Undibacterium sp. 5I1: one gene and its partner. The protein of the gene in region 2 interacts with the protein of the main gene of each other region in a pairwise test. Links are inferred from orthologs where the notes say so. Each region holds a gene or a part of one and is shown on either strand. Other genes may lie near its edges.

What was found.
Region 1: the proteins of RGU72_RS12755 (region 2) and ndk interact in binary tests that used the Escherichia coli proteins (3 or more experiments, as listed by UniProt). The link is inferred for Undibacterium sp. 5I1 from one-to-one orthologs.

Annotation. Positions count from the first base shown.
Region 1 is NZ_JAVIWI010000001.1:1,614,596-1,619,140, reverse strand. Bases 606-3,445 are described here. They hold ndk (nucleoside-diphosphate kinase), read left to right. Parts: upstream 606-1,732; coding sequence 1,733-2,158; downstream 2,159-3,445. Other genes in these bases: pilW (type IV pilus biogenesis/stability protein PilW), read left to right, coding at 3,378-3,445; rlmN (23S rRNA (adenine(2503)-C(2))-methyltransferase RlmN), read left to right, coding at 2,224-3,381; rlmD (23S rRNA (uracil(1939)-C(5))-methyltransferase RlmD), read left to right, coding at 606-1,383. Also shown: more of rlmD, read left to right, coding at 49-605; more of pilW, read left to right, coding at 3,446-4,178; RGU72_RS07225 (RodZ domain-containing protein), read left to right, coding at 4,171-4,545. UniProt on the Escherichia coli protein: Major role in the synthesis of nucleoside triphosphates other than ATP. The ATP gamma phosphate is transferred to the NDP beta phosphate via a ping-pong mechanism, using a phosphorylated active-site intermediate.
Region 2 is NZ_JAVIWI010000001.1:2,896,526-2,901,600, reverse strand. Bases 912-3,650 are described here. They hold RGU72_RS12755 (5-formyltetrahydrofolate cyclo-ligase), read left to right. Parts: upstream 912-1,871; coding sequence 1,872-2,429; downstream 2,430-3,650. Other genes in these bases: RGU72_RS12745 (histidine phosphatase family protein), read right to left, coding at 3,342-3,650; RGU72_RS12750 (hypothetical protein), read right to left, coding at 2,509-3,228; RGU72_RS12760 (transglycosylase SLT domain-containing protein), read right to left, coding at 912-1,632. In the rest of the region: more of RGU72_RS12760, read right to left, coding at 1-911; more of RGU72_RS12745, read right to left, coding at 3,651-3,989; dtd (D-aminoacyl-tRNA deacylase), read right to left, coding at 4,012-4,473; tyrS (tyrosine--tRNA ligase), read right to left, coding at 4,529-5,075. UniProt on the Escherichia coli protein: Involved in the removal of 5-formyltetrahydrofolate.

The sequences.
Region 1 (4,545 bases), 1.3 Mb from region 2 along the record:
CTGAATTAAACCTGATCGGCGTGATCTGTGCATCACGCCGCAATTATTATGAATACTATTAATATCCGTTCTTTCGACATGGACGCACGTGGCGTTGGTCATCTGGAAAATGAAGATGGCACTCCAGGAAAAGTTGTTTTTGTTGAAGGAGCTTTGCCAGGTGAGGTAGTTGGCTTCAGTACATTCAAAAAGAAGGCGACCTGGGAAGCTGCCAATATGACGCACTTGGTGCGCGAGTCGTCACAACGGGTTAAGCCTAAATGTGAATTTTTTGGCGTATGCGGCGGTTGCTCTATGCAGCACCTGGAGTCAAATGCACAAGTGGCGATGAAGCAGCGCGTGCTGGAAGATAATCTCTGGCATATTAGCAAGGTGAAAGCAGAGACGATGTTGCGACCGATTTATGGTCCGACTTGGGGCTACCGTTATCGCGCCCGGCTTTCTGTGCGTAATGTACATAAAAAAGGCATAGTCTTAGTCGGTTTTCATGAGAAAAAATCTCGCTATGTCGCCAATATGGAAACCTGCGAGATTTTACCGCCGCATGTGTCTGCAATGCTCATGCCATTGCGTGATCTGATTTCGTCTTTATCGATTATTGAGGCGTTACCACAAATCGAGCTAGCGATAGGCGAGGACGTAACCGCAATGGTATTACGCATCATGGAGGCACTGACTGCCGAGGATGAAGTAAAGCTGAAGGCTTTTGCAGATCAATATCAAGTCCAATGGTGGTTGCAAACCAAAGGGCCAGAAACAGCCACCCCGTTTTATCCAGAGCAAAGTGAATTGCATTATTTATTGCCCGAGTTTGGTATAAAAATGCCATTTAAGCCGACTGATTTTACTCAGGTTAATCATCATATCAATCGAGTTCTGGTCGAGCGTGCTCTGCGTTTGCTGGATGTGCAAAAAGACGAACGCATTGCCGACTTGTTCTGCGGTTTAGGCAATTTCACGCTGCCGATTGCAACTTTAGCAAAAGAAGTTGTGGGGATCGAGGGTAGCTCCACGTTGACAGAGCGGGCAATGGAGAATGCTCGTGCCAACGGATTAGAGGCGACGACTTCATTTGGTACGCGTAATTTGTTTGAAGTTACTGCGCAAGATTTCGTTGCCTTGGGTAAGTTTGATCGTTTTTTGGTCGATCCCCCACGCGATGGTGCGATGGCAGTTTGCCAAGCCCTGATCGATTTGGGCAGCTTAGCGCCAGAGTTGAAGCCTAAGCGTATTGTGTATGTGTCATGTAGTCCATCCACGCTAGCACGTGATGCTGGCATGTTGGTCAATCAGGCCGGCTATCGCTTGAGTTTTGCTGGCGTCGTCAATATGTTCCCACATACTTCTCACGTAGAATCGATGGCAGTTTTTGATTTGGATTAGTTTAATACTGGGCGGGTGTATTTAAAATTATCCATAGAAATGCTGGATAATACGGCTAATTATGCATATACTCCCCGTAATTCAGAAAAATTTCTAGATTAAATGTTGATTTAGTTAACCGGGCTGATCGTCGCATATACCATTTTGCAGTTTTTACACTCGCGTTTGGAGATAAACAACTGATCTGATTGGTGCTTTCGGCGACCAAGTACTTATTTAAAAATAATTCTTGCAAGTAATTGTCTTTATTGGCAACTTACCTCAGATTGGTCGCTTTTATGATAAAATAGAGGGTTAGACGAATTCTTGAAATTTTGTCTTAACCCTTTCATTTTATTGGAGTTTTTAGATGGCTATCGAACGTACATTGTCTATTATTAAGCCTGACGCAGTTGCAAAAAACGTTATCGGTCAAATTGTTAGCCGCTTTGAAGCTGCTGGCTTGAAAGTAGTCGCTGCCCGCTTGACGCAATTGTCCCGCGCTGAAGCAGAAGGTTTTTATGCAGTTCACGCTGCACGCCCATTCTTCAAAGATCTGGTTGATTTCATGATTTCTGGCCCAGTTTTTGTTCAAGCATTAGAAGGCGAAGGCGCGATTTTGAAAAATCGTGATCTGATGGGTGCAACAGATCCAAAGAAAGCAGAAAAAGGCACAATTCGTGCAGATTTCGCAGAATCAATCGACGCAAATGCAGTACACGGTTCCGATGCAGCTGAAACAGCCGCCATCGAAATCGCTTACTTCTTCCCAGCGTTGAACGTGTACTCACGTTAATCACAGTTTGTAATATCGTCTTGTTTTGATAGTGATACTTAAGCAGGATGTGAAGGAGGATGCATATGACGGCTCTCACCAATTTGTTGGACCTAGATCCCTTGCAACTCGTCGCTTATTGCGGTGAGTTGGGTGAGAAGCCGTTTCGCGCCAAGCAATTGCAGCGCTGGATACACCAGTTCGGTGCCAGTAGTTTCGAAGAGATGAGCGATCTCGCAAAATCGCTAAGAGAAAAATTATCTACGCGAGCCTTTATTGCCGCTCCTGCGATCATTAGCGACCATACGTCAACAGACGGGACGCGCAAATGGTTGTTGGATGTGGGACAGGGCAATGCTGTAGAAGCAGTATTTATCCCCGAAGAGAATCGTGGAACCTTGTGTATCTCCACCCAGGCCGGTTGTGCAGTCAATTGCCGCTTTTGCTCAACGGGTAAGCAAGGATTTAATCGTAATTTAAGCGTTGGTGAAATTATTGGTCAACTTTGGATGGCTGAGTTTTTATTACGTAAAACTAAAGGTATAGCGCCGGGACCAAAAGGCGAACGTCAAATTACTAACGTAGTAATGATGGGGATGGGCGAACCTTTATTGAATTTTGAGCCAACGGTCACCGCTTTGCGTCTGATGTTAGATGATAATGCCTATGGTTTATCACGTCGTCGTGTTACGTTGTCTACCAGCGGTGTGGTGCCGATGATTGATAAGTTGTCCCAAGAGTGTGCAGTGGCGTTGGCAGTGTCTTTACATGCCTCAAACGACACTCTGCGCGACAGCTTAATACCATTAAATAAAAAACACCCGTTGCATGAATTAATGGCGGCTTGCAAGCGGTATTTGGATTATGCTCCACGTGATTTCGTGACATTTGAATACTGCATGTTGGATGGCGTAAATGATACCGATCAACATGCTCGTGAGCTGGTGCAATTAGTTAAAAATGTTCCCTGTAAGTTTAACTTGATCCCGTTTAACCCTTTTCCGGAGTCGGGTTTAAAACGTTCGGCCAATCCTCGTATAAAGGCTTTTGCCCAAGTGCTGATGGATGCGGGATTAGTGACAACCATACGTAAGACGCGAGGCGATGATATTGATGCCGCCTGTGGGCAGTTAGCAGGTGAGGTCCAGGACCGAACACGAGTGCAAGAACGTATGCAAAAAATGGCGGAATATCAAACCAAGTTCGGTAAAAATTTTGGCAAGATCGTGGAGATCACTCAGTGAAAATTTTTGGATTGCACTATCGTTTTTTATCCGGCGTCGTACTGGCGCTGATGTTGTCCGCATGTGCAAGCAAAAAACCTGAGGGGTTTAAGCCTGAGAGTAACCCGCCAGCTGAAAGCGTCGATTTGCAAAAGAGAGCAGCTATTCGCATGGAATTGGCGATTGGCTATTATCAGCAAGGACAATATAAAGTCGCACTGGATGAAATTAGGCAGGCGTTGATCATGTCCCCTGATTTAGTTGATGCCTATAGCGTCAGAGCTTTGATATACATGGATACTGGTGAGAAGCAGCTGGCGGAAGATGATTTTCAACGTGCTTTAAAATTGACTCCCAATAATTCGGATATAGCAAATAACTACGGTTGGTTCTTGTGCCAAAATGGAAAAGAAAAACAGGCAATGACTTACTTCGATAAGGCATTGAAAGATCCTACGTACTCGAATCCGATTAAGGTGCTTAACAACGCTGGTGTTTGTAGTTTGCGGCTAAAAGATACTGCCAAAGCAGAGGGATATTTTATGCAGGCATTTCGGGCTGACCCATCTAGTCCAACCATAAATGCAAATCTTGCAAAAATTTACTTTGATCGGGGTGAGTACGAGAAAGCCAAGTTTTATATAAACCGTGTACTCAAAGCGGATGTATTTGCTGCAGATGTCCTTTGGTTGGCTATTAAAATAGAAAATAAACTGGGTGATCAGTCGGCTGTCAACGGTTTGGGCGTGCAATTGCGGCGACGTTACGCCAATTCTAAAGAATACGCTCTGTTTCAGCAGGGAGCTTTTAATGAATGATGCTGGTGTGAGTTTGCCTGAAGATCAATTAAATTTATCTATAGTTGCCGATGATGTAGTAATTGACACATCTACAATCAAGTCTGCAGGAGCTTTTCTTGCATTGATGAGGCAACAAAAAGACTTTACTGTCCAGCAAATAGCGGATCAGTTAAAGCTTTCTGCAAGGCAGATAATTGCATTAGAAGCTGATCAATTTGATGCTTTGCCAAAAATGGTAATAGTTCGAGGTTTTATACGGTCTTATGCTAAGTTACTTAAAATAGACGGAGAACCAATTTTGGCATTGTTGCCGAAAAATTTGGAACCTCCAGTTCAGTCCGCGTATTTGAGACCTGCACTGACAACTCCGTTTCTTGAATCCAGA
Region 2 (5,075 bases):
ATTCAAATAATTGGTGCCAAGTGCGATGTTGGTATCGACATCATTAACTTGCTCAGGCAAGAAATTACCAAGGCCAATTTTTTTGGCAACATAGCGGGCAGTGGCCGGCATAATTTGCATTAAACCTGATGCGCCTACATTCGATTTTGCCTTCATTACGAAACGGGATTCTTGTCGTATTAAGCCATATACCCATGCCATGTCCAAGCCCAAAGCTTGCGTCGTCTTATACATACTGTCATTAAACGGTGTCGGATAACGCTGGCTAAAGTCCAGCTCGCCTTTAGTACGGTCAGAGGTATTTACCATGCGGTCTAACAACTCGTTTTGACGTGCAAATTCTGCTGCGGCAATGTGTTGGCGCTCGCTCATTTTGCGCAGCTCCCAATTCCATTCACGGGTGCCTTCAAAACGCAAATTCATGGCATAAAATTTCAGCGCTCTTTGTAAGCCTGGGTTCGCTTGTATCGGTGCGAGTTCTTCTGCCGTTACTGGTTTAATTGTCAGTGGCACGCCAATTTTTTGACCACGTTCTTCCAGCGCTAACTGGCCGTAAAATTGTAATTGATCACCAATACTGGCAAACATTACTTGTGCCTCTTCAGTCTTTCCCTCGGTCATGAGTGCGCGTGCTAGCCAATATACCCATGCTGGATCAGATTTTAGACTCGCTGGCATGGCGGCAATCGCGCTTTTTACTAGCTTCCAATCACCTTCTCTGAGTGCGGTGCGGACGCGCCATTGATAGCCTTCCAACGATAGCGTTGCGCCTTCAGTCCGTTGCCAATAGCCTAGTGCTTCTGGCTGTAGCTTCAACGCAGCTTGCAAGGCAATTTGCGCCCAAGCCTGGGCGCGTTCGCTTTCAGAAAACTTAGCGCTAAAACGGGATAAAGTATCGGCCGCATCCTGAGGGTCGGCTTTTGCTTGCCTGCCTAATGCGAGGATGTACAGCTCATGCGCTACTTTGTCAGATTCAGGGGCTTTTTTTAGCATCAAAGCTGGCTTCTCAAATACTTGGGTAATCCGTTTGTCGCCAATCTCTAATAGCCGTGCCAAGCGTTGCGCCAAAGGCTGCGCGCCATTTTCCGCCGCTATACGCATTTGGGCCCAAAGATCGTTGTCACTGAATTGACCACTCGCCGATAAATACGTGACTAGCGAGTAGCAACCGGCACCGTAGTCGCGGGGCGCAGTTAACAGCGCACGTGCTTCGGTCGCTACTTTTTGCTGTTTAGTGGCTTTAGAGAGCAGGGCATAGCATTTAACTTGAGTATCATCAGCCACGACAAATTGCGGATATTGCACATCAAACGTATCCCATTCACCACGTTGGCCGAGGAGTAGCAGCCAATCGTTGCGCAGACGGTCGGCAATTGCACTACCTTCATATTTAGATAAGAAATTTTTAAACTCGTCCGCAGAGGCCGTGCGCAAGCGAGTTTTTAGACGATAGTAATCAACGTACGACGGAATAGTGTATTGCGCCAGTGCGGCCGCATACTCATCTGCCTGGGCGGCATCGTCATGCATTGCAGCGTCACGCAGCGCCATAAAACGATCATCATCATTGACAAAGGTTTTACTCGGTTTTGCCGCTTCTGCGTTGGTGTACGGAGATAAAACTGCTACCATTGTTGCCAACGACAGACAGATTTTCAGGCAATTTTTAGCGCCAATTTTGAAGTTAATTGCAGGAATATTAATGCCAGTATTTTTAGCAGTAATTTTGCTACCTGCTATTTTGTTATATAAAATTTTATTGAGCAAATCCATTTTCTACAGCTTCCATCTTGACGTTTAAGACAGTATGACACAGCCCACTCAGCTCGCAAGCCTTCGATTACAAAACTCTAAAACAGGATTGACTGGTCATGGTTGATCAATTTCATGGCGAATCGCGCAGTGGTTTGCGCAAACGCTTGCTAGATCAACGCCGCTCTGCCAGTCTGGATGACAGGCAGCGATGGGATTTACATTTGTCTCAGCAAGTTTTGGCATGGTGCAGTACATATCAACCCGCTAGCCTAGGTGTTTACTGGCCGATTCAGGCAGAGCCAGATTTACGCGCTTGTTATGCCCAATTGCACAATTTAGGTATTCAGCTTGCTTTGCCCGTTGTAGTTGCCAAATATAAGCCGCTATCATTTGCGGCCTGGCAGCCAGGAGATGCAATGGGGCAAGATGATTACGGTATCGCCATCCCAGAAAAACCCTGGCAATTCTTGCAGCCGCAAGTATTGGTAATCCCTTGTGTCGGATTTAATAGTCAGCATTTTCGGCTTGGTTATGGCGGTGGATTTTATGACCGAACTTTGGCGCTAACACCAAGGCCAAAAACAATCGGAATTGCCTACTCGCTAGCAAGCACAGAATTTGTAGTTGGCTCGCATGACGTACCGTTAGATTGGATATTAACGGAGAGGAGCTAACTGATTTTATTTTCAACGCCCATTCATTCTGCAGCTTCTGGCACGATATTGGTCCGGAGGCCACATAATCATTGGACGTTCAAATTCGGAGGTTCTGTTCACTTCGCAAAGTGATATAGCGCCACCACCCGGCTAACAACGCCACGCTGAGCAAAAATAATCCCATTGCGCCATTTGGTCGCAGCACACCAAGATAAGAAATCGCCACCGTCGCCACGCTTTTTTTTGCGCGCCTCATGCCGCGCCAGCGCTGCAAGCCTTTTAAGCCGGACAGCACTAACGTAAATGTTGCACACGACAGCAAAGTGACGCGGAACACGTTTAGCAAATTGAGTTCGCCCAGCGAGATTTTTTTATAGATTAAACCGATGATTGCCATGCAAATCGCAGCACCGATGGAGATCGCTACGTTCACATACATGGTCTTACGGCTGGTGATTGCAGCATCTTCCAGCTCTGCTTTTAGCATCTCCACTTTTTCATTGATCAAGGTGGAAGTCTCATGCTTGATAGCGAGAATGCGCTGATCTAATGCGGCACCGATTTGTTCGGTTGAATAATCAATCAAGGCTTTAATATCGTCCTTGGTCATGCTGCGCTGGTTGTGAATTTCTTCTGACAGTACAGCAATATTGCGATCAATCTGCGCGCCGGCTTGCTGAATAACTTGGGATAATTCCGTACTCACTTGCTGTATCGAGCGCTCAACTAAGGGAGCTACATTTTGATCAATCAAACGCTCCATCGATTTCTCAAAATCATTGGACGCTTGTTTTAAATTGAGTAAATCTAGGCCCATGGAGCTTCCTTAGTGACTAAGCATTCGCAATGCACATAAATTGCATTGAGTATCTTAAGCCGATTCTGAATTTTTCAAGCCTCAATTCAAGCTGCGACTCTGATGCAATCTCGTTAAATTTCGTCAGTGAGATCATGATTCAGATGTTCAATCTCGCCCCATGAGATCAATTGCAAACCGTTTGCCAGCGTCGGGTCGTACCGAAAGCGGTTAATACTGGCATTATATAAAGTGACTTCGCGCGGCGCATCTAGTGCCAGATTGTTAGCGGCGCGATAGGCGCATTCGAGTACGCCGCCATGCGCCACCAAAGCGATTTTTTGTCCTTCAAATTGTTTCGCATAATGCAGGATATGTGTCATGACCCGCGTGTGGAACTGACGTATGGTTTCGCCCTGATTTTCTCCGGGTGGAAACGGTGCATCAGGATCACGTGCTTGCCAGACTGCGTAAGCCTCCGGAAAGCGCAGTGGCAGATCGCTGTACAACAAACCTTCAAAGCCGCCAAAGCAGCGTTCGCGCAGACCAGCATCAATACGCGTACTGAGACCTTGCAGACGAGCGATTTCTCCGGCGGTTTGTACTGCACGTTGCAGATCGCTGGAAATAATGGCATCCAGTTTTTCATTTTGTAATGCCGCAGCAAGAGCTTTTGCCTGCCGCGTGCCCTCTGCATTGAGCGGAACGTCTAAGTGGCCTTGTAGTTTGCGGATCGCATTCCAAGCGGTTTCGCCGTGGCGGATCAAGAGAATATCGGTCATAAATAACGCTTCTGAATGTTGACTATACAGCGGGCTTCTTGGTTTGCAGCCAGAAAGTGACAGGCCCATCGTTGGTCAGCGAGACCTTCATATCGGCGCCGAACTGTCCGGTAGCGACTTTGGCAATCTGGCTATGTTTGGTGCTGGCTTGAGTGACAAAGTAGTCAAATAATCTGCGACCATCTTCTGGCGATGCGGCCGGAGTAAACGAGGGGCGCGTACCAGAATTGGTATCGGCCGCTAATGTAAATTGTGGCACCAGCAGCAAGTCCCCTGCGGTATCGGTCAAGCTTAAATTCATCTTGCCAGCGTTATCTGAAAACACACGGTAGGCCAGTAATTTTTTAAGCAAGGCATCGGCTTGTACTTCGCTGTCACCGCGTTCTGCGCACAACAACACCAGCAAACCTGTGCCAATCGAGCCTATGGTGTTGCTATCAACGACAACACTGGCATGACTAACGCGTTGTAGTAGTGCGATCATGTTGTCGTTTTTTGATAGATGCGGTGCAGATGCCGGACGTAATCCATACCGCAGATCATGCCGACAAAGTGATTTTGGCAAATTTACGTTTACCCACTTGCAGTACAAAGGTACCCGCCTCAATTTTGACGGCTTTGTCGCTGACAACTGCGCCATCCAAACGCACGCCGCCTTGATCTATCATACGCATCGCATCGGAGGTGGAGGGGCAGAGATTGGTTTGCTTCAATAGTTGTGCGATCGCAATCGGCGCGCCACTGAGTGCGATTTCTGGCACATCGTCGGGAATGCCACCTTTGGAGCGGTTGACGAAGTCCGTCAGCGCGTCGTCTGCGGCCTGCTTATTATGGAAGCGCGTGACAATTTCTTGCGCAATGGCGACTTTAATATCCCGTGGATTTTGTCCCTCGGCGACTGCTTTTTTATGGGCTGTAATTTGCTCCATTGAGCAGAACGATAATAATTCGTAATAGCGCCACATCATGATGTCCGAAATGCTCATGATTTTGGCGAACATCGTGTTGGCAGGTTCGGTGATGGCGATGTAATTATTTTTGGATTTCGACATTTTTTCTATGCCATCCAAACCCTCCAATAGAGGC